Regions from separate parts of the Salinicola sp. MH3R3-1 genome, predicted to be linked through region 3. Evidence: predicted binding sites of a transcription regulator. Region 3 holds the regulator's gene; each other region holds the start of a gene.
The links. Region 3 encodes PhoB, which activates phosphate uptake and scavenging genes when phosphate is short. Its sites were predicted from a motif close to TGTCATANNNNTGTCANA; they were not measured.
Positions count from the first base shown of each region.

Region 1: a site for PhoB is predicted at 4,274-4,291, ahead of BTW08_RS00565 (inorganic phosphate transporter). Genes of this name have one in related genera too.
Region 2: a site for PhoB is predicted at 3,580-3,597, ahead of pstS (phosphate ABC transporter substrate-binding protein PstS). Genes of this name have one in related genera too.

Region 1 covers NZ_MSDP01000001.1:119,863-125,908, reverse strand. The annotation lists gene BTW08_RS00585 (xanthine dehydrogenase family protein subunit M) at 1-328, opposite strand, end outside; gene BTW08_RS00580 (2Fe-2S iron-sulfur cluster-binding protein) at 325-858, opposite strand; gene BTW08_RS00575 (hypothetical protein) at 890-1,561, opposite strand; gene BTW08_RS00570 (helix-turn-helix domain-containing protein) at 1,688-2,479, shown strand; gene BTW08_RS00565 (inorganic phosphate transporter) at 2,587-4,194, opposite strand; gene BTW08_RS00560 (XRE family transcriptional regulator) at 4,409-4,981, opposite strand; gene rhtA (threonine/homoserine exporter RhtA) at 5,079-5,972, shown strand.
Region 2 covers NZ_MSDP01000008.1:116,257-122,302, forward strand. The annotation lists gene BTW08_RS06575 (VacJ family lipoprotein) at 1-322, shown strand, start outside; gene BTW08_RS06580 (PP2C family protein-serine/threonine phosphatase) at 336-1,478, shown strand; gene BTW08_RS06585 (STAS domain-containing protein) at 1,471-1,977, shown strand; gene BTW08_RS06590 (Bcr/CflA family multidrug efflux MFS transporter) at 2,151-3,365, shown strand; gene pstS (phosphate ABC transporter substrate-binding protein PstS) at 3,687-4,730, shown strand; gene pstC (phosphate ABC transporter permease subunit PstC) at 4,837-5,775, shown strand; gene pstA (phosphate ABC transporter permease PstA) at 5,792-6,046, shown strand, end outside.
Region 3 covers NZ_MSDP01000007.1:201,354-207,399, reverse strand. The annotation lists gene BTW08_RS05610 (amino acid permease) at 1-1,517, opposite strand, end outside; gene BTW08_RS05605 (LysR family transcriptional regulator) at 1,754-2,710, opposite strand; gene ubiA (4-hydroxybenzoate octaprenyltransferase) at 2,832-3,812, shown strand; gene phoB (phosphate regulon transcriptional regulator PhoB) at 3,968-4,657, shown strand; gene phoR (phosphate regulon sensor histidine kinase PhoR) at 4,666-6,018, shown strand.

The DNA.
Region 1 (6,046 bases), on a different contig from region 3:
CGCCGACGGTCGCCATGTTGCGAATCTGCGCGCTGGCGCCGCTTAGAATCGCGCGGGCCAGCACCGGATAGCGGCTGCGCACGCGAGCATCGCCGGCCAACGCCGAATTGGTGACGGCAGCGCCGATGATCAGGCCGCCGTCACCGGTCTCGTCGATATCGCGGGAGAGTCGCGTCACGTCGATCAGGGCCTGCGGACGCTCGACGGTCTCGCGCATCAGATCGACCAGATTGGTGCCGCCACCCAGATATTTCGCTCGCCGGGAGCGCACGGCCTGCTCGATCGCCTGTTCACTGTCAGCGACCTGATGATAATCGAAGGCGTTCATCGCGTTATCTCCTCACCTAGCTCCTCACCCAGCTCCTTGGCGAGCCCGGCGGCAATCGCGTCGGCGATGCCGTTGTAGGCGCCGCAGCGGCAGAGATTGCCGCTCATCCGCTCGCGCAGCTCGTCGCGATTCCATTCGATCCCGTTCGCCGCCAGGTCGGCCGTGACGGCGCTGGGATGGTCACGCTCGAGTTCGCCGATCATGCCCACCGCCGAACAGAGCTGGCCCGGCGTGCAGTAACCGCACTGGAAGCCGTCGTGTTCGATGAACGCCGCCTGCACCGGATGCAGCGTACCGTTCTCGGCCAACCCTTCAACCGTGGTGATCGCGCGGCCCTGATACTGAACCGCCAGCGCCAGACAGGCGTTGATGCGTTCACCGTCGACCAGCACGGTGCAGGCGCCACAGGCGCCCTGGTTGCAGCCCTTCTTGGTGCCGCTGAGCTGGAACTGCTCGCGGAGCAGATCGAGCAGTGACGTTCGGAAATCCACCTCGGCCTCCCGAACCTGGCCATTGATCGTCCATTGCATATCGAGCCTCGGGTCACGGTTGCGTTTATCGTTATGAACCAACTTCGAGCTTAGACCTCTTCGATGAGCGAGAAAGGGCGACACTCACCCGACTGTTCGCGGCGTCCGCGGGGGTGCGGATATTCACTCCCTCCTCGGCATATCCATCGATTTCGTCGTCCAGGCGCCTGACCAGATCCGTCATCAACCGTTTGCCGATGCGCTCGGTCATGGTGGCGGCCAGCGAGACGGACTCGAGCCGAATCCCGGCGCTTTCCACCCATGGGCCGAGATGCCTGACCCCGCAGGCCGCACGCTCGGCATCGCCCGTGTGGAACACCACCACGCGCCCGGTTCGAGAGCGCTCGAGCAAGGGCGACAGCAGCAAAAGCGGTGCCAACAGATGAAAGCGAAACGGCAGGCTGCGACGCACGAGCGGTGATTCCGGCGCGGGTTCACTCGAGCGTGGATCGGCATCCAGGATCAGCAGATCGAGTCGCCCATGGGTCGCCGCGATATGATCCGCCACGCGCTGTAGCGCGCCGGCGTCGTCCAGAAGCAGCATTTCCGGCGGGATGTATTCCGTTGCCTCCGGCGGGGTTTCTGACATGGCCTCCACCACGTCGGTCGCCGCCGTGTTTTCGGGGGTCTCGAATGGGACTACGCCCAGCTCGGCCCGGCCATCAGAGCCGATGAGCAGCGTGATGCGCGGATAGCAGGTCATCCAGAATCTCCGATCCGTCGTCAGATTGATTTCCAATCCCTGTCGAAAACCCTAATATGTCCGCTGATCCTACATAATCCCCGACGTTATCCTACGTTTACCAATGACAGGCTAAAGCGACGCTGCATGTCTTCCTCCTCTTCAAACGCGCCCTCACTGGGCGAATTCCTGCGCACCCGACGCGCCGCCGTCACGCCGGAATTGGCGGGACTCCCGCCGGGTCGTCGGCGGCGCACGCCGGGCCTTCGCCGCGAAGAGGTCGCCACTCGCGCCAGCATGGGCACGGCCTGGTACACCGCACTGGAACAGGGGCGCAACGTTCAGCCTTCCGATCAGGCGCTGGCCTGTCTCGCGCGCGCCCTGCTGATGACCGAAACCGAGCGCGAACACCTCTATGCGCTGGCGGGGCGGCCGGCACCGCCGCGCGCCATCGACAATGGCTCGACGATCAACCCGATTCTTCAGCGTCTGCTGGACCGAATGGAGCCGGACCCGGCCTACGTCATGGACGCCTACTGGGAAGTGATCGCCTGGAACCGGGCCGCGGCGCAGCTCTTCGATATCGAGCGCACCGGGGATAAGCATCCGCGCAACAAGCTCTGGTGGGTCTTTACTCAGAAGCGCATCGAAACGCATGAGGCCGACTGGCTGAGATCCGCCCGCACGCTGGTGTCGATCTTTCGTAGCCAGGCCACGCGCTACGCCGGCGATCCGCGCATGCGCCAGTTGATCGACGACCTGCTCGAGGCGAGCGACGTCTTTCGCGAACTCTGGGCCGAACAGGACGTGCTCGACCTAGGCAGTGGTCGCAAGTCGATGCAGCTGCCGGATGGCAGCAACCGGGAGTTCGATTATCTGCCGCTCAGGATTCCCGATCTGCCCGGCGCCTGCCTGATGATCTATCTGGGGGTGGAGTGAGCGCTCGATCGAGGCGCGAGGCTTTCACGATACCGATGCACGCTCTCGGCGAGTCAGAAAGTGAGTTGCTGGCTCGCCGATTCGACTCCGAACGTCTGTTGAAGCGATCAAAGTACGGTTCTCAGTATCAGAAAAGCGATCGCTGCCATCAACGCCGCGGCCGGCAGCGTGATGATCCAGGCCAGGGCAATGGGCCGCATCAGTGCCCAGTTGGTCTGACGGTTGACCATGCCGATGCCGAGCACGGCGCCAATCAGAATGTGGGTGCTGGAAACCGGCAGGCCCAGCATCGAGGCGAGCATCACCACGGCGGCGGCGGCGAGCTCCGCGGAAAAACCGGACGCCGGGTGCATCTTGGTCAGATTCTCGCCGACGGTCTTGATCACTTCCTTGCCGATGAACCAGAGCCCGACGATCAACGCCACACCGAAGGTCAGCATCGCCAGTGGGGGGATCGTGGCTTCGTCGGCGATCGCTCCGGTTCGCAGCACATCGAGAATCGCCACGAACGGACCAATGGCGTTGGCGATATCGTTGGAGCCATGGCTGAAAGCGAAGCCGGAAGCGGTGAATACCTGCATCCAGCTGAACATCAGAAAGGTCGAGCGATCCAGCGACTCGCCCTTGAGAGTCTTGGCAAAGATGAAGGTGGCCATCCACACCACGGCGCCGATCATTCCCATGATCAGGTAGTTATCGAGCGTGCTCAGGCCAAGCTGCATGTTCTTCAGACCCTTGAACAGCAGCATTGCCGAGATGATCATGGCGCCCAGCGCGGCCACCATGGGCACCCAGCTCTCCAGCGCGCGATGGGAGTGGATCTGGCGCCGTTTCTCGTCGATCTGGTGCAGGTCGCGGTAGTACTCGGACTCCAGATCCTCCGTCCCGTAATCGCCCTCGTTCACCGTCTGCATGTCTCGCGCCATCGCGTGGGTGTAAGCGATCTGTTGAATTTCCGAAAGCCGTTCGAAGCGCGCTTTATGCTCACGTTTATGCTGCCGTTTCTCTTCGCGAACCGCGGTGAGTTCGCTCTTGGCCATTTCGTTGTAAGAGAGGATGTGCTTCTTGATCTGGGAGTAGAGCAGATAGGCGACCACGCCACCCAGTAGTGGCGACAGCACCCAGGAAATCGCGATCTGACCGATCTGCCCCCATTGGACCAGGTCCAGCGCGGAGTCGCTGCCGTTGATCAGGACGCCAAGCGTGATCGAGCTGCCGACGATCGCGCCGACAATGGAGTGGGTGGTCGAAACCGGATACCCCTTGCGCGACGCGAAGAGCAGCCAGATTGCCGCGGCAATCAGCGCCGACATCATGATGTAGACGAAGTCGAGAGACGCTACCTGGATACCACCGAGATCGACGATCCCGCCACGAATGGTCGAGGTCACCTCGCCGCCAGCGATGACCGCGCCGCTGACCTCGAAGATCGCCGCCACGAACAGCGCCTGCCTGATGGTCAGCGTGCCGGCGCCGACGCTGGTGCCGAATGAATTGGCGACGTCGTTGCCGCCGATATTGAACGCCATGAATACGCCAAACAACGTGGCCAGCACGAACAAAAGCGTATTGTCGCCGCGAATGTAGCCCAGCCCCCAGACGAGGAAATAACCCGTCGTGGCGACAAGCAGAACGCCGAAAAAGAGACTTGTCCGCAATCCTCCTCCGGAATCACCGAGTATCGTCGGATTACCGCTGGCTGCCGGATTGGCCATGCTCGCTTCCTCCCCTTCTCTGCTGAAGATGGATCAGGCCGTGATTGGTGGCTGATTCCTCGGCAGATTGGCGCATGAGCGTGACAGAACGGTGACGCAGGATCGTGATGGCGAAAGGCCATTAAGCCATTCAGGACGAATGACTGGCTGACTACGAGCAGACGGGCCGCGTTGGCGAGGAGGGGCCGTCCCCCGCCAGCGGTTTAGCTCGGCTTCAGTGCACCACGTTGCGAATGAAGCGCAGCCGGCCCGGCCCGTCGTTGCGATAACGATAGGGCTGGTCGCTGGGGTAGACATGGAAGTCGCCGGCTTCGATCGTCAGCTCGCGTTCGCCGAGGGTCAGGGTCAGCGTTCCCTCGATTACCACCAGCATCTCGTGCCAGCCGTTGTCGTCGGCGGCCGACTCGTAGACGTCACCCGGCTCGAGCGACCACGACCATAGCTCGACCTCCTGACGCGCCGGTTTGCTCGCCAGCAGTCGAGCGCGACTGTCGGGATGCTTTCCCACCCAGGCAACCTCGTCGATACGCGCCGAGTCTTCGCTATCGGGCGGCTGCACCAACGCATAGAACAGCACCCCCAACGCTTCGGCCAGACGATCGAGCGTGCTCAGGCTGACGTTGACGTCGCCCTTCTCGATATTGACCAGCATGCGTCGACTCACACCGGCCTGATCCGCCAGCGCCTGCTGACTCAGCCCTGCGGCCTGGCGCCGACGTCTCACATTAGCAGCCACGTGGACCAGTACGTCGGGACGCTCGTTAGCCTTGTGCAATATATTGCCCATCCGTACAATCGCGGCTCTCGTCGAATGCCATCGGCCGCCGGCATGGCACCGTGGCAATGTCTGGCGAGCCATCATGCCGCACACTTTCGGAGGTGTCATGTCAGTCGCCATGCGCGAATTGCTTGCCAGGATCTGGCCGGTGGCCATGCTGGTGGTGGCAATGTGTTCGATCCAGAGCGGCGCCTCCATCGCCAAGTCGCTGTTTCCGGTCATCGGCGCCACCGGTACGACCTCGATTCGTCTGATCTTCGCCGCGCTGATACTGCTGATCGTCATGCGCCCCTGGCGCCAGCCGCTGAGCCGTCGGGCGTGGAAATCGACGCTGATCTACGGCGTCGCCCTCGGGATCATGAACCTGCTGTTCTATCAGGCGCTGCAGACCGTGCCGCTGGGGATTGCGGTGGCGCTGGAATTCACCGGCCCGCTCGCGGTGGCGATGCTGTCGTCGCGACGCTGGCTGGATCTGGTGTGGGTGGCTCTCGCCGTGATCGGCCTGGCCTGCCTGCTGCTGCTGGGCGATGATCGCAGCGGCCCGGTCGATCCTTACGGCGCCGCCTGTGCGCTCGGCGCCGGGGTATGCTGGGCGCTTTATATCCTGTTCGGACAGAAGGCCGGTGCCATCAACGGCGCCCAGAGCGCCACGCTTGGCGTCACCATCGCCGCCGTCGTCATCGCTCCGGTGGGCCTGCTCGACGTGGGCACGGCGATGTTCGCGCCAGAGGTGCTGCCCTACGCGCTGGCGGTGGCGGTGCTCTCTACCGCGCTGCCCTACACGCTCGAGATGATCGCGATGCCGCGGCTGCCGACGCAGACCTTCGGCACGCTGATGAGCCTGGAACCGGCGATCGGTGCGCTCTCGGGGCTGCTGTTCCTGGGCCAGCTATTGAGCACCCTGCAATGGCTGGCCATCGGACTGGTGATCGCCGCCTCGATCGGCACCACGCTGACGATCCGGCGCCGGGATACGTTCGAGACACCGGTCCCGGACTGAACATCCCGCTAGAGGCGCCTTTGATGCCTGCCAGTGCCGAGCATTCCAGACCGCACGAACGTTACAGACTGCAC
Region 2 (6,046 bases), on a different contig from region 3:
CTATCTGGTACTGCCGCTGCTGGGGCCCAGCACGGTTCGCGATACCAGCGGCTTGCCGGTCGACGCCTACACGTACCCGGTCACTTATGTCGAGGACGACAAGTGGCGCTACGGTCTCACGTTCCTGCGCTTCGTGGATCTGCGAGCCGGCCTGCTCGAGCAGGAGAAGCTGATCCAGGGAGATCGCTACAGCTTCATTCGCGATGCCTATCTGCAGCGTCGTCAGTTCGAGGTCACCAACGGAGCCGCGGGCAAAGATCCGTTCGCCAGCGGCGGTTTCGGTGACGATTTCGAATACAGTGAAGACGACTTCGCCGAGTAGCCCCGTGTCCAATATGCCGCTGGATGAGTTGCCCGTGATCGGTTTGATCGACCTGCCCGGGCCGGATCGCGAGCGGCTGATCGAGGCGCTGTCGCGTCTCGACGTGGTATTGAACGCAGCGGCATCGATCGCGGCATTGCCGGTACACTGCGATCTGGTCGTGGCGCATGTGCGCGCGGTGTCTCACGACGGTTGGCAGCAGCTGGCGATGGGGCAACCCACCATTGTCATCAGCGAAAGTCAGCGCGACGGCGATCTGCACAAGGCGATCGATGCCGGTTTGATCGATTATCTGGTCGAGCCGTTGAAACATGCGGATATTCTGCGACGGCTGGTGGAACGGGCGCTGGAGCAGGATCGTCTATCGCGAGAACATAGCCAGAGTCGGAAAGAGCTCGAGGCGCTGAACGACCGGCTTGAGAAACATCTCGAGATGCTTCGCGAGGATCAGCGCGCGGGCGGGCACGTCCAGCGCAAGCTACTGCCGCCGTCCGGCATTCGCCACCTTGGCGTCCGTTGCGATTACTGGTTTGCCCCCTCGCTCTATCTGTCGGGGGATTTTCTGGATTTTCAACGCTGCGACGAGCGTTACAGCTTCTTCTATTTCGCCGACGTCGCCGGGCACGGAGCGTCGTCGGCATTCGTCACCGTGCTGTTGAAATATCTGTGCAATCGCTGGCTGGCCCAGTGGCGCACGTTGCTGCCGGAAGCCTTCCCGTCACGGTGGCTGGGCGAGCTCAATCGAGAGCTGCTGGAAACCGGCATCGGCAAGCACGCCACGGTCTTTGCCGGCGTGCTGGACCATGAGCGCCGTTTTCTGCACTATGCGCTCGGCGCACAGTTGCCGATGCCGATTCTTCAGGCCGAGGGACGGAGTACCTATCTGGGTGGAAAAGGCCCACCAGTGGGCTTGTTTCCGGATGTCGAATACCCCATCTATGGCTGTCCACTGCCCGAGTCCTTTCGGCTCTGGTTCTGCTCCGACGGCGTACTGGAATGTCTGCCGGAGAATTCATTAAGCGCGCGGCTCAAGGAACTCGAGCACCGCACGACACATTGTACCGGCGTCGATGACCTGAGGGACGGGTTGGCGCTGGGAGATCAACTGCCGGATGATCTCAGTATGATGACACTGAGCGGTTTCGACCATGAATGAAGGGCGGATCAAGGCGGCATTCGAGTCGGGCGTATTCGTGCTCAAGCTTTGCGGTGACGTGCGGCTGACGCTGTGCGCCACGCTGGATGCGGAGGCGCAACGTCTGGCCGAGCTGCCCGGCTTGCGGGCAGTGATGGTGGATTTGCGCCAGGCGACCAACGTCGACTCGACCGCGTTGGGGTTTCTGGCCAAGGTGGCGATGGCGGTGCAGGGGCGGCTAGACGATCCGCCGACGATCATTGCCGAACATCCCGATGTGCGCCGCATGCTGGATGTGATGGGGTTTGCCCGCTATTTCACTCTGCTCGAGGCGCCGCTGACCGAGCCCTCGGAGCTGGATGTGTTGCCGCACGTCGAGGCCGATGAGAGCGCCATACAGCGGCGGATTCTCGAAGCCCACCGGATCCTCATGCACATGAGCGATCACAATCGACATGAATTTCAGCCGTTCGTCGAGCTGCTCGAATCACAGCGGACCAAGGCTTCTTCGCACAGCTGAGGGCGCTAGGCGTTCATGCCTGGGCGGTGTCATTACTGCCACGTTGCCAGCGATCCCTTGATCCCCGCCACGCCTTGCCGCCCCGGTGAGGCGTTTTTTGCGCTAGTTGCATGGCTTTCGTTGGTTTGCCGGCGCGTTCTCGATGATGTCCGGTTCGTTCTGAAGGAGACAGTGTGACGACCTTGACCGCCCGCCGTCTGGCTCTGCTGGTTGCTGCCAACACGGCACTGGCGCCATTGGCGATCGATGCCTACCTGCCGGCGATGCCATCGCTGGCGGCTTCGATCGGTGCCAGCGTGCATCATACGGAACTATCGCTCAGCGTGTTTCTGCTCGGGTTCGCGTTCGGACAGCTGGTCTGTGGGCCACTGTCCGATCGTTACGGACGCAAGCCGGTGCTGATGACCGGCCTGGTGGTGTTTCTGATCGCAAGCTTAGCGCTGACGCAGGTAGGCTCTTTGGCCTCGCTATGGAGCTGGCGCTTCGTTCAGGCCCTGGGGGGCGGCGCTTGCGTGGTCAATTCTGCGGCGATCGTGCGTGACCGCTTCAGTGGGCGCGAGGCCGCCAAGGTCATGTCCACCATGATGATGATTCTGATGATGGCGCCGCTGATCGCGCCAGCCATCGGCAGCGCGCTGCTGCATCTGGCGAATTGGTGGCTGATCTTTCTGTTTCTGGCGGTCTACGCCGCGTTCGTACTTTGGCTGCTAGGTCGGCATCTTCCCGAAACTCATGGCCGCGACCCGCAGGCGCCGTCGGTACGCCAGATTCTGGGTAACTACAGGAGCGTACTGCGTCATCGCGAAGCGATGGGGTATATCGGTGCGGTATCGATGTCGTTCGCCGGCATGTTCGCCTTCATTACCGGCTCGCCGTATCTCTATATGGAGCACTACGGTCTCTCGACCACGCTGTATCCGTTCGTCTTCGGCGCCAATATTCTGATCATGGCCTCCTCCAGCCGGCTCAACATCCGGTTGCTGAAGATCCGTACGCCCCAGCAGAACCTGCTGTTGGGCCTCGGCGTCCAGCTCACCGCCGGTCTACTGCTGGTCACCATGGTCGCAACCGGGCTGGATTCCATCTATACGGTGGCGCCACTGATGGTGGTCTTCGTCGGCATGCAGGGGCTGATCAGCCCCAATGCCATGTCCTCGATGCTCGATCATTTCCCTCACATGAGCGCCACCGCCACCGCTCTGCAGGGATGTCTCCAGTTCACCTGCGGCGCCGTTTCCGGCGCGTTGGTGGGGGCATTCGAGTTGGCCAGCGCCTGGCCAACGGTGCTGACGATGCTGGGAGCCACATTGCTGGCCAATGTCGGGGTCAGGGTCCTGGCGGGTCGGGCACTCAAACAGCGAGTGGGGCAGGACGAAAGTACTGCCTGAGCCGTTACCTGAACCCACATCATCGTTACCCGGCCTGACGATTGTCATCCTGTTGTCATCAAATCTTGTCATCGTGGCTGCGCGAAGGTTGCAGTACTCAAGCCTCAAGCCATATTGATGCTCATTGGCGAGCCTGAAGCTTCAGGCGATCGCGATGGCTTTTTCGCTAGAGACGAGCACGATCTCGAGACCTTCGCTAACGTAGTTGCATGGGTGTCATAAAACTGTCACGACACTGAAGTACGGTGTGCGCTGAGAGTATTGGCAACCTTCGCAACGTCGTTATCGCTCACGCATTCAAGGTGGAAACAGGATATCGCTATGCTTAAACATGTCTTCGCAGCGCTCATCTCCGGCTCCATGGTTCTCGGCGCCGCCGGTGTCCAGGCCCAGGACTCCATTACCGGTGCCGGTGCAACTTTCCCGTATCCGGTCTATTCGCAGTGGGCAGACGCCTACCAGGACGAGTCCGGCATCGGTCTCAACTACCAGGCGATCGGTTCCGGCGGCGGCATCCAGCAGATCGTTGCCAAGACCGTCACCTTCGGCGCCAGTGACGCGCCGATGACCAAGGAAGAGCTCGACAAGAATGGCCTGATGCAGTGGCCGATGGTCATGGGTGGCGTGGTCGCCGCGTTCCATGTCGAGGGCATCGAGGGCGACTCGCTCAATCTGGATGGCCCGACACTGGCCGATATCTATCAGGGCAAGATCACCAACTGGGACGACGAGGCCATCGCCAAGTTGAACCCGGATATGGATCTGCCGGATACCCAGATCACGCCGGTCTACCGTGCTGACGGCTCTGGCACCAACTTCCTGTTTACCCATTATCTGGCGCAGGTCAGCGAAGATTTCGCCAACACCGTGGGTGAAGGTAAATCCGTTGCCTGGCCTGCCGGTGTAGGCGCCAAGGCGAACGCCGGTGTGGCTAGCCAGGTTTCCAACACCAACGGCGCAATTGGCTATGTCGAATATGCCTACGCGGAACAGAATGATCTGAGCCTGGTGCACCTGAAGAACCAGGCCGGCAAGGTCGTCGCGCCGGATATGGACTCGTTCATGGCCGCTGCCGCCAATGCCGACTGGAAAAAGGCGCCGGGCATGTATCTGGTGCTGACCAATCAGCCGGGCGACAAGAGCTGGCCGATCACCGGTGCCTCGTTCATCCTGATGCACAAGGAAGTCCAGAACGCCGACGCTGCTCGTCAGGCGCTCGAGTTCTTCGACTGGGCCTACAGCAATGGCGGCGACATGGCCAAAAAGCTGGACTACGTGCCGATGCCGGAGAATGTTGCCGACATGGTTCGTGACAGCTGGAGCGAGATCAAGGATTCGGATGGCAACGCTGTCTGGACCAAGTAATCTCTGAATGACATGCCGCGACGGCGGGCGGGCAACCGCCCCCGTCGCGGCGCTGTATCGAATGCCGCCGGTTGGCGGCATGATGGCTAGTCGATGAGGAATGAAGATGTCCACCTCCAACGCGATTCAAGCCAGCGGCCTGGGGCATCTCAGCGATGCCACCCAGAAGCGGCTTCAGCGCAAGGCCCGCATCGATGTGTGGTTCGAGCGCATGTTGTTCGCCTTCGCTTTTGCAGTGCTGCTGTTGCTCGGGGCAATTATCGCGTCACTGATGGTGTCCAGCTGGCCGGCGATCCAACGTTATGGCCTGGACTTCTTTACGGAAAATCGCTGGGCGGCTAACGTCGAAGTCTTCGGCGCGCTGCCGGCAATCTACGGTACGCTGCTGACGTCGTTCATCGCGATCGTCATAGCGGTACCCATCTCTTTTGGCATTGCCATCTTTCTGACCGAGCAATGCCCCGGATTTCTGCGCCAACCGCTGAGTACCTTGATCGAGCTGCTGGCGGGTATACCTTCGATCATCTATGGCATGTGGGGCATGGAGGTGCTGGCGCCACTGCTGCGCACCTGGTTCCCCACGGTCTTTCCTGCCGGCACCGGTCTGACGACGGCGGGTATCATTCTGGCGGTGATGATCATTCCGTTCATTACCGCCGTGAGCCGGGACGTGATCAATACCGTGCCCGCGGTCATGCGTGAGTCCGCCTATGGTCTGGGCTGCACTACCTGGGAAGTCACCCGCAGCGTTATCCTGCCGTCAGTGAAGACTGGCCTGGTCGGTGGGGTCGTGCTGGGACTCGGGCGTGCGCTGGGCGAAACCATGGCCGTGACGTTCGTCATCGGTAATAACCTGTTCCTCAACACCACCTTGACCGGGCAGGGCACCTCGATCGCGGCCCTGATCGCCAATCAGTTTTCCGAATCTGACGGCTCTCAGCGCTCGGCGCTGCTGGCATTGGGTCTGATTCTGTTCCTGATCACCTTCGCGGTACTGGCTTTCGCGCGCTATCTGCTGCGCAACAGCACCGGTCGACATGCCTGAGCGGCAGGAGAGAAACATGAATATCAGTCAAACGCCGCTTTATCGCCGCCGCAAACGGCTCAGTCAGTTAGTGATGGTGCTGTGTCAGGTGGCGACCCTGATCGGGTTCGCCTTTCTGTTCGCGATTCTGTTTACCCTGGTGACCAAAGGGTTGGGGGCGATCTCGCCTGCGACCTTCGTCGAGCGTACGCGGATGACCGGTGGTGGCCTGGGCAACGCGATCTGGGGGACATTCATCATGACCTGCGCGGCGACGGTGATCGGGACGGTC
Region 3 (6,046 bases):
TTGGCCGCGCGATCGGTACCACCGGCGCTGCGCTGCTGGTCGCGCTGCTCCATGGCGAACTCCTCTTCCGGCGACAGGATCAGGCGGTGGCGACCGACCAGTGCAAAATAGAGGATGCCCACCGCCAGCCAGGCGGCGACGCCGATCACGCCGATGCGATAAGTCCCGTCGCTGAGCTGGAAGTAGATCGTCACCAGCGCGATGACGATGGTCGCCCAGGCGCCCGGATTGCCGAACGGGCTGCGATAGGGACGCTCGATGTGGGCATGGTGCTTGCGCAGCAGGATGAAGGAGGCGGCCTGGGCGATGTAGGAGCACATCGCCCCGAACACCGCCATGTTGAGCAGGGTGCCGCCGATCACCGCCGAACCCTCCTGCATGCCGAAGGCGAAGAAGCATATCAGCATGATCACCATGCCCATGATCGCGCCGCTGATCATCGCCACGTGCGGCGTCTTGCGGGAGCCGTGGGTCACCGACAGGAAGGTCGGGAAGTAGCCGGCGCGGGAGAGCGAATAGATCTGCCGGCCCTGGGCGAAGATGATGGTATGGAAGCTCGCGATCAGCCCGATGATCGCGAGCAGCGACAGGAACTTCGCCGTGCCGCTGCCGTAGATCGCCTTGAAGCCATCGAGCAGCGGCTCGCCGGACTGCCCCAGAGCATAGGCGCCGACCCCGACCACCGAGGGATTGAGGAACAGGATCATCGCCGCCGAGACGATCAGCGTGGTGATGCCGAGCAGGATGCCGCGCGGCATGTCGCGCCGCGGGTCGACCGACTCCTCGGCGGCCAGCGGCAGCTGCTCGATGGCCAGAAACAGCCATACGGCGAAGGGCATCGCCGCCAGCGCGCCGCCGATCCCCATCGGCAGGAACGGGCCATGGCCGCCCTCGAGCTCGCCGCCGCCCGGCGCGATGTTGAGCGCCCAGGTCGAGAAGTCGAGATGGGTGAAGGCGCTGAACCAGAACACCAGCAGCACCGCCAATGCCAGCAAGGTGACGGAGAGCGTCACCTTGAACGAGAGTTCGACCCCGACGATGTTGAGCCCCACGAAGACGATGTAGCCCAGCAGCCACCACACTGGCTGGAACGCCGGCCCGGTCTCGAAGATGCCGCCCAGATAGGCGCCGATGAAGAAGACGATCACCGCCGGCGTGAGCACGTACTCGACGTTCTCGCACAGTCCGGTGACGAAACCGCCCCAGGGCCCCATCGAGGAGCGCGCGAAGGAGTAGGCGGCGCCGGTATGCGGCAGCGCCGGCGACATCTCGGCGATACAGAAGGTCAGGCCCAGATACATGATGGCGATGATCACGGTGGCGATCACCATGCCACCCCAGCCCCCCGAGGCGAGCCCCAGATTCCAGCCCGAATAGTGCCCGGAGATCACCGCGCCCACCCCCAGCGCCCACAGCGACCAGGGCCCGGCGTGACGGCGCAGGCCGCGTTTCTCGAAGTACTGGGTATCCTGCTGCTTGTAGGCGATGCCACTGGCGGATTTATCGTGGTTTGTCATTGTTGTCTCCACTGGATCGAGTCATCTCGCATCGCGATCCGCTGCCGTAACCGCCCCGAATCTTCCCCGAGTCCCCTCGAGTGGCGACGGAGCGACGCCGGCATCGTCTGACCGCGTCCGCTTCGAGTCTGATCACGATGCGCGCGGAAAGGCAATCTCGATCAATGCCACCCAACGCGGCGCTATCGGAAAAATCGATAGCGACCGAAAAACGACCCGGGACTGTCGCGATCGAATCAGTTTATCCGCACCTGCTCGGCGACCTGAGGCAGGTGATGACGAAGTTCGGCGAGAAAATGACGCTGTAGCAGCCGCCGCGCTTCCGTTGCCAGCTGCACCGGCAGATCGCGCAGCTCCTCGCGGCGTGCCACCAGTGTCAGCTTGCGAATCAGCGGCGCCAGCGGCAGCGGCTCGATGCGAAGATGCAGCCGGTCGAGGCCGGCCTGATAGAGACATAGCGGCGTGGTGATGGTCCAGCCGGCCCCGCCGTCGACCAGTCGCAGCAGGGCAAAGGTGTTGTCGAGATGCAGCTTCGCCGGCAGCTCCACGCGGTTGAGACGCAGATGCCGCTCGATGCTCTGGCCGATCAGCGACTGCGTGGTATAGCGGGCGAAGTCGAGCCGTCGCGACAGCGCCGGCAGGTTGGCCACCGGCCCCGTCCAGTCGCCGGGCAGCACCAGCACGAAGGGCTCGGCCAGCAGCGCATGGCGCTCGAGACCGTTGTAGTCCTCGAGCTGATCGTCGGAGATGATGATGTCCACGTGGCGCGTGAGCAGGGCATGGCCGTGCATGTGAGACAGCCCGGTGGTCACAGTGTAATCGCTGGTGTGGCGACGTATCGCGGCGATCAGCGGCTGCCCCACCGCAGTGGCCAGGGAGTCCACCAGCGCCATGCGCACCTGATGCAACTGGCGGAAGGCGCCGGAGTCGAGTTCGCGCCGGGTCGCCCGCGCGGTGTCGAGCATGCGGCGGGCGCGATCGTAGAAGATACGCCCGGCGGCGGTGGGTTCCAACGGCCGCGCATGGCGTTCGATCAACGCGATGCCCAGAACCTCTTCCAGCGTCGCCAGGCTTTGGGAGACGGAGGACTGCTTCAGCCCCAGGGCCGCCGCCGCCGCACTCTGACTGCCACGGTCCAGCGTCTCGACGAAGATTTCCATGCTCCGGAGATCGAAACCAAAGCCGCTGCGCATACGCGTCATGCTCCCTGCAGGAGGCCAATCGTGCCTCGAGGATACAACGACTCGAAGCCGGGAAAAGGGTGGTGTAAGGTTCGGCCCACGCTATCGACAGCCTGTCGTCTCGGAGAACTCCATGTCCCACGCCGGTTCCGACCCCGCCCGCTCTCGCGGCGCTGATTCAGCCGCCCAGACACGCGGCGCTGGTCCAGCCGCCCAACCACGCGGCGAAGGTTCAGCTGCCCGCCCACGCGGGCTGGCGCGCCTGCCCGACTTCCTGCGCCTGACGCGGCTGGACAAGCCGATCGGCACCTGGCTTTTGATGTGGCCGACGCTGTGGGCGCTGTGGCTGGCCGCCGACGGCCTGCCGGATCGGGCCACGCTGATCATCTTCGTGCTCGGGGTCTATCTGATGCGCGCCGCCGGCTGCGTGGTCAACGACTACGCCGACCGCCATCTCGACGGCCACGTCAAGCGCACCCAGTCGCGGCCGCTGGCAACCGGACGCATCAGCGAGAAGGAAGCCAAGGTCCTGTTCGCGGGCCTCGTGGTGCTGGCTTTCGTGCTGGTCTGCCTGACCAATCTCGCCACCGTGCTGCTCTCCTTCGTCGGCGTCGCGCTCGCCGCAATCTACCCGTTCATGAAGCGCTACACCCATCTGCCCCAGGTGGTACTGGGCATGGCGTTCTCGTGGAGCATCCCCATGGCGTTCATGGCGATCAGTCGCGACGTGCCGCTGGAAGCCTGGCTGTTGCTGGTCGCCAACGTCGCCTGGACCGTGGCCTACGATACCCAGTATGCAATGGTCGATCGCGACGACGATATCAAGATCGGGATCAAGTCCACCGCGCGACTGTTCGGCCGCTGGGACAAGCGGATCATCGGCCTGCTACAGCTGGCGACGCTGATACTGCTGGCCTGGATCGGCGTCGAGCAGCCGGTGTTGAGTGGATTTTTCTGGCTGGGCCTGGCGGCGATGGCGGCGACCTTCGTCTATCAGCAGTGGCTGATCCGCGAACGCGAGCGCGACGCCTGTTTCCGCGCCTTCCTCAACAATTTCTGGTCGGGGCTTTTGCTGTTCGCGGGGCTGGTGCTGACGCTGTGGCCGCCGGTCTGATGGAAACGAAACCGACCGAACTAGCGCCCCTGTCATATCGCTGTCATATTTTCACGATGTAATCGTCACCGTTCTGTCACGGCCGGAAGCCATCCCCAACGTGTCAATCGCATCACGCGGCATTGGTCATCCGGCGGCTCACCCGAGGCATGCGCATGAGCTCCAAGACCGTACTCATCGTTGACGACGAAGCATCGATCCGCGAGATGATCGCCATCGCCCTGGAAATGGCCGACTATCGCGTGCTCGAGGCGGACAACGCCCAGACCGGCCACGCCATGGCGCTGGACCAGAAGCCCGACCTGATTCTGCTCGACTGGATGATGCCCGGTACCAGCGGTATCGAACTGGCACGCCGGTTGAAACGCGAGGAAGCCACCGCCGAGATGCCGATTATCCTGCTCACCGCCAAGGGCGAGGAGGACAACAAGGTGCAGGGGCTGGAAGCCGGGGCCGACGACTACATCACCAAGCCGTTTTCGCCACGCGAGCTCGTCGCCCGGCTCAAAGCCGTGCTGCGCCGGGCGACGCCGCCAGGCATCGAGGAAGCGGTCGAAGTCGAGGGGTTGCGCCTCGATCCTTCCAGCCATCGCGTCACTTCCCATGGCGGCGCGCTGGAGATCGGCCCGACCGAGTACCGCTTGCTGCAGTTCTTCATGACCCATCAGGAGCGCGCCTACACCCGCAGCCAGTTGCTGGATCAGGTCTGGGGCGGCAATGTGTACGTGGAGGAGCGCACCGTCGACGTGCATATTCGCCGGCTGCGCAAGGCGCTGGGTGAAGCGCATCAGCATCTGGTCCAGACCGTGCGCGGCACCGGCTACCGTTTTTCGACCCGGGAGTAAGTCAGCAAGTGCGCTACTGGATCAACGAACTGTGGCGTCTCGGTTACATGCTGTTCGGACTGGGCGCGATCGGCCTGCTGCTCGGCGAACTGGGCCACAATTTGCTCGCCGGACTCGGCTGGGGGCTGGCCGCCGGGCTTGGGCTCTACGTCTTCCTGCATCTGCGTCACGTGCGCAAGCTCTATATCTGGCTGCTGAAGAACCCGCGCGAGGCGCCACCGCCCGGTACCGGCGTGTGGGGCGACCTGTTCGACCGCCTGTACAGCTACCAGAAGGCCCAGACCCAGTTGCAGGGACGTCTGCGCGATATCCTGCGGCGAATCCAGGACTCCTGCGAAGCGATGCGCGACAGCGTGGTGATGCTCGACTCCCGAGGCGACCTCGACTGGTGGAACAGCGCTGCCGGCGACATGCTGGGCCTGCAGGCCGACCATGACCGCGGCCAGCCGATCACCAACTTCCTGCGCGATCCGCGCTTCATCGCCTATTTCGAGTCGGGTGACTACCGCGAGCCGCTGCTGATTCCCTCGCCGGTTCAGGCCAATCACAGCCTGCAGTTCCATCTCACCCTGTTCGGCGACAACGAACGCCTGCTGATGGCCCGCGATGTGACCCGGCTGCATCAGCTGGAGATGATGCGTCGTGACTTCGTGGCCAACGTCTCGCATGAATTGCGCACGCCGCTGACGGTACTCGCCGGCTATCTCGAGACCTACTCGGACCATGCCGGCCAGCTCCCCGAACGCTGGCAGCGAGGGTTCGGCCAGATGCAGGCGCAGACCACGCGCATGCAGAATCTGGTCGAGGATCTGCTGCTGCTGTCGCGCCTCGAGATCGACAGCCCCAACAATGATCGCGAAACGCTGGACGTGGCGACGCTGCTCGCGGGCATCGCCGCCGATGCCCGCGAGTTGAGCACCGAACGTCACCAGTTGACGATAGAAGCCGAGGAGCCTCGGCAGCTGCTGGCGAATACCAAGGAGATCCGCAGCGCCATCTCCAATCTGGTATTCAACGCCGTTCGCTACACGCCGGCGGGCAGCACCATCACGCTACGCTGGAAGCCGTGGCACGACGGCGCCGCCATCGAGGTCGAAGACGATGGCGACGGTTTCGACCCCATTCACATCCCGCGCCTCACCGAGCGTTTCTATCGCGTCGACAAGGGCCGCAGCGCTGCCACCGGCGGCACCGGCCTGGGTCTGGCCATCGTCAAGCACGTGCTGCTGCGCCACGAGGCGACGCTGGAGATCGTCAGCCGCCCGGGACTCGGCGCGCGCTTTCGCTGCGTGTTTCCTGCATCGCGTCTGGCAGCAGCTCCCGCTCGCCCGACTTCGGTATCGCCCGATACGCCGGCCTGACGCTCCCGCTTTTCGGGTTTTCCACGCT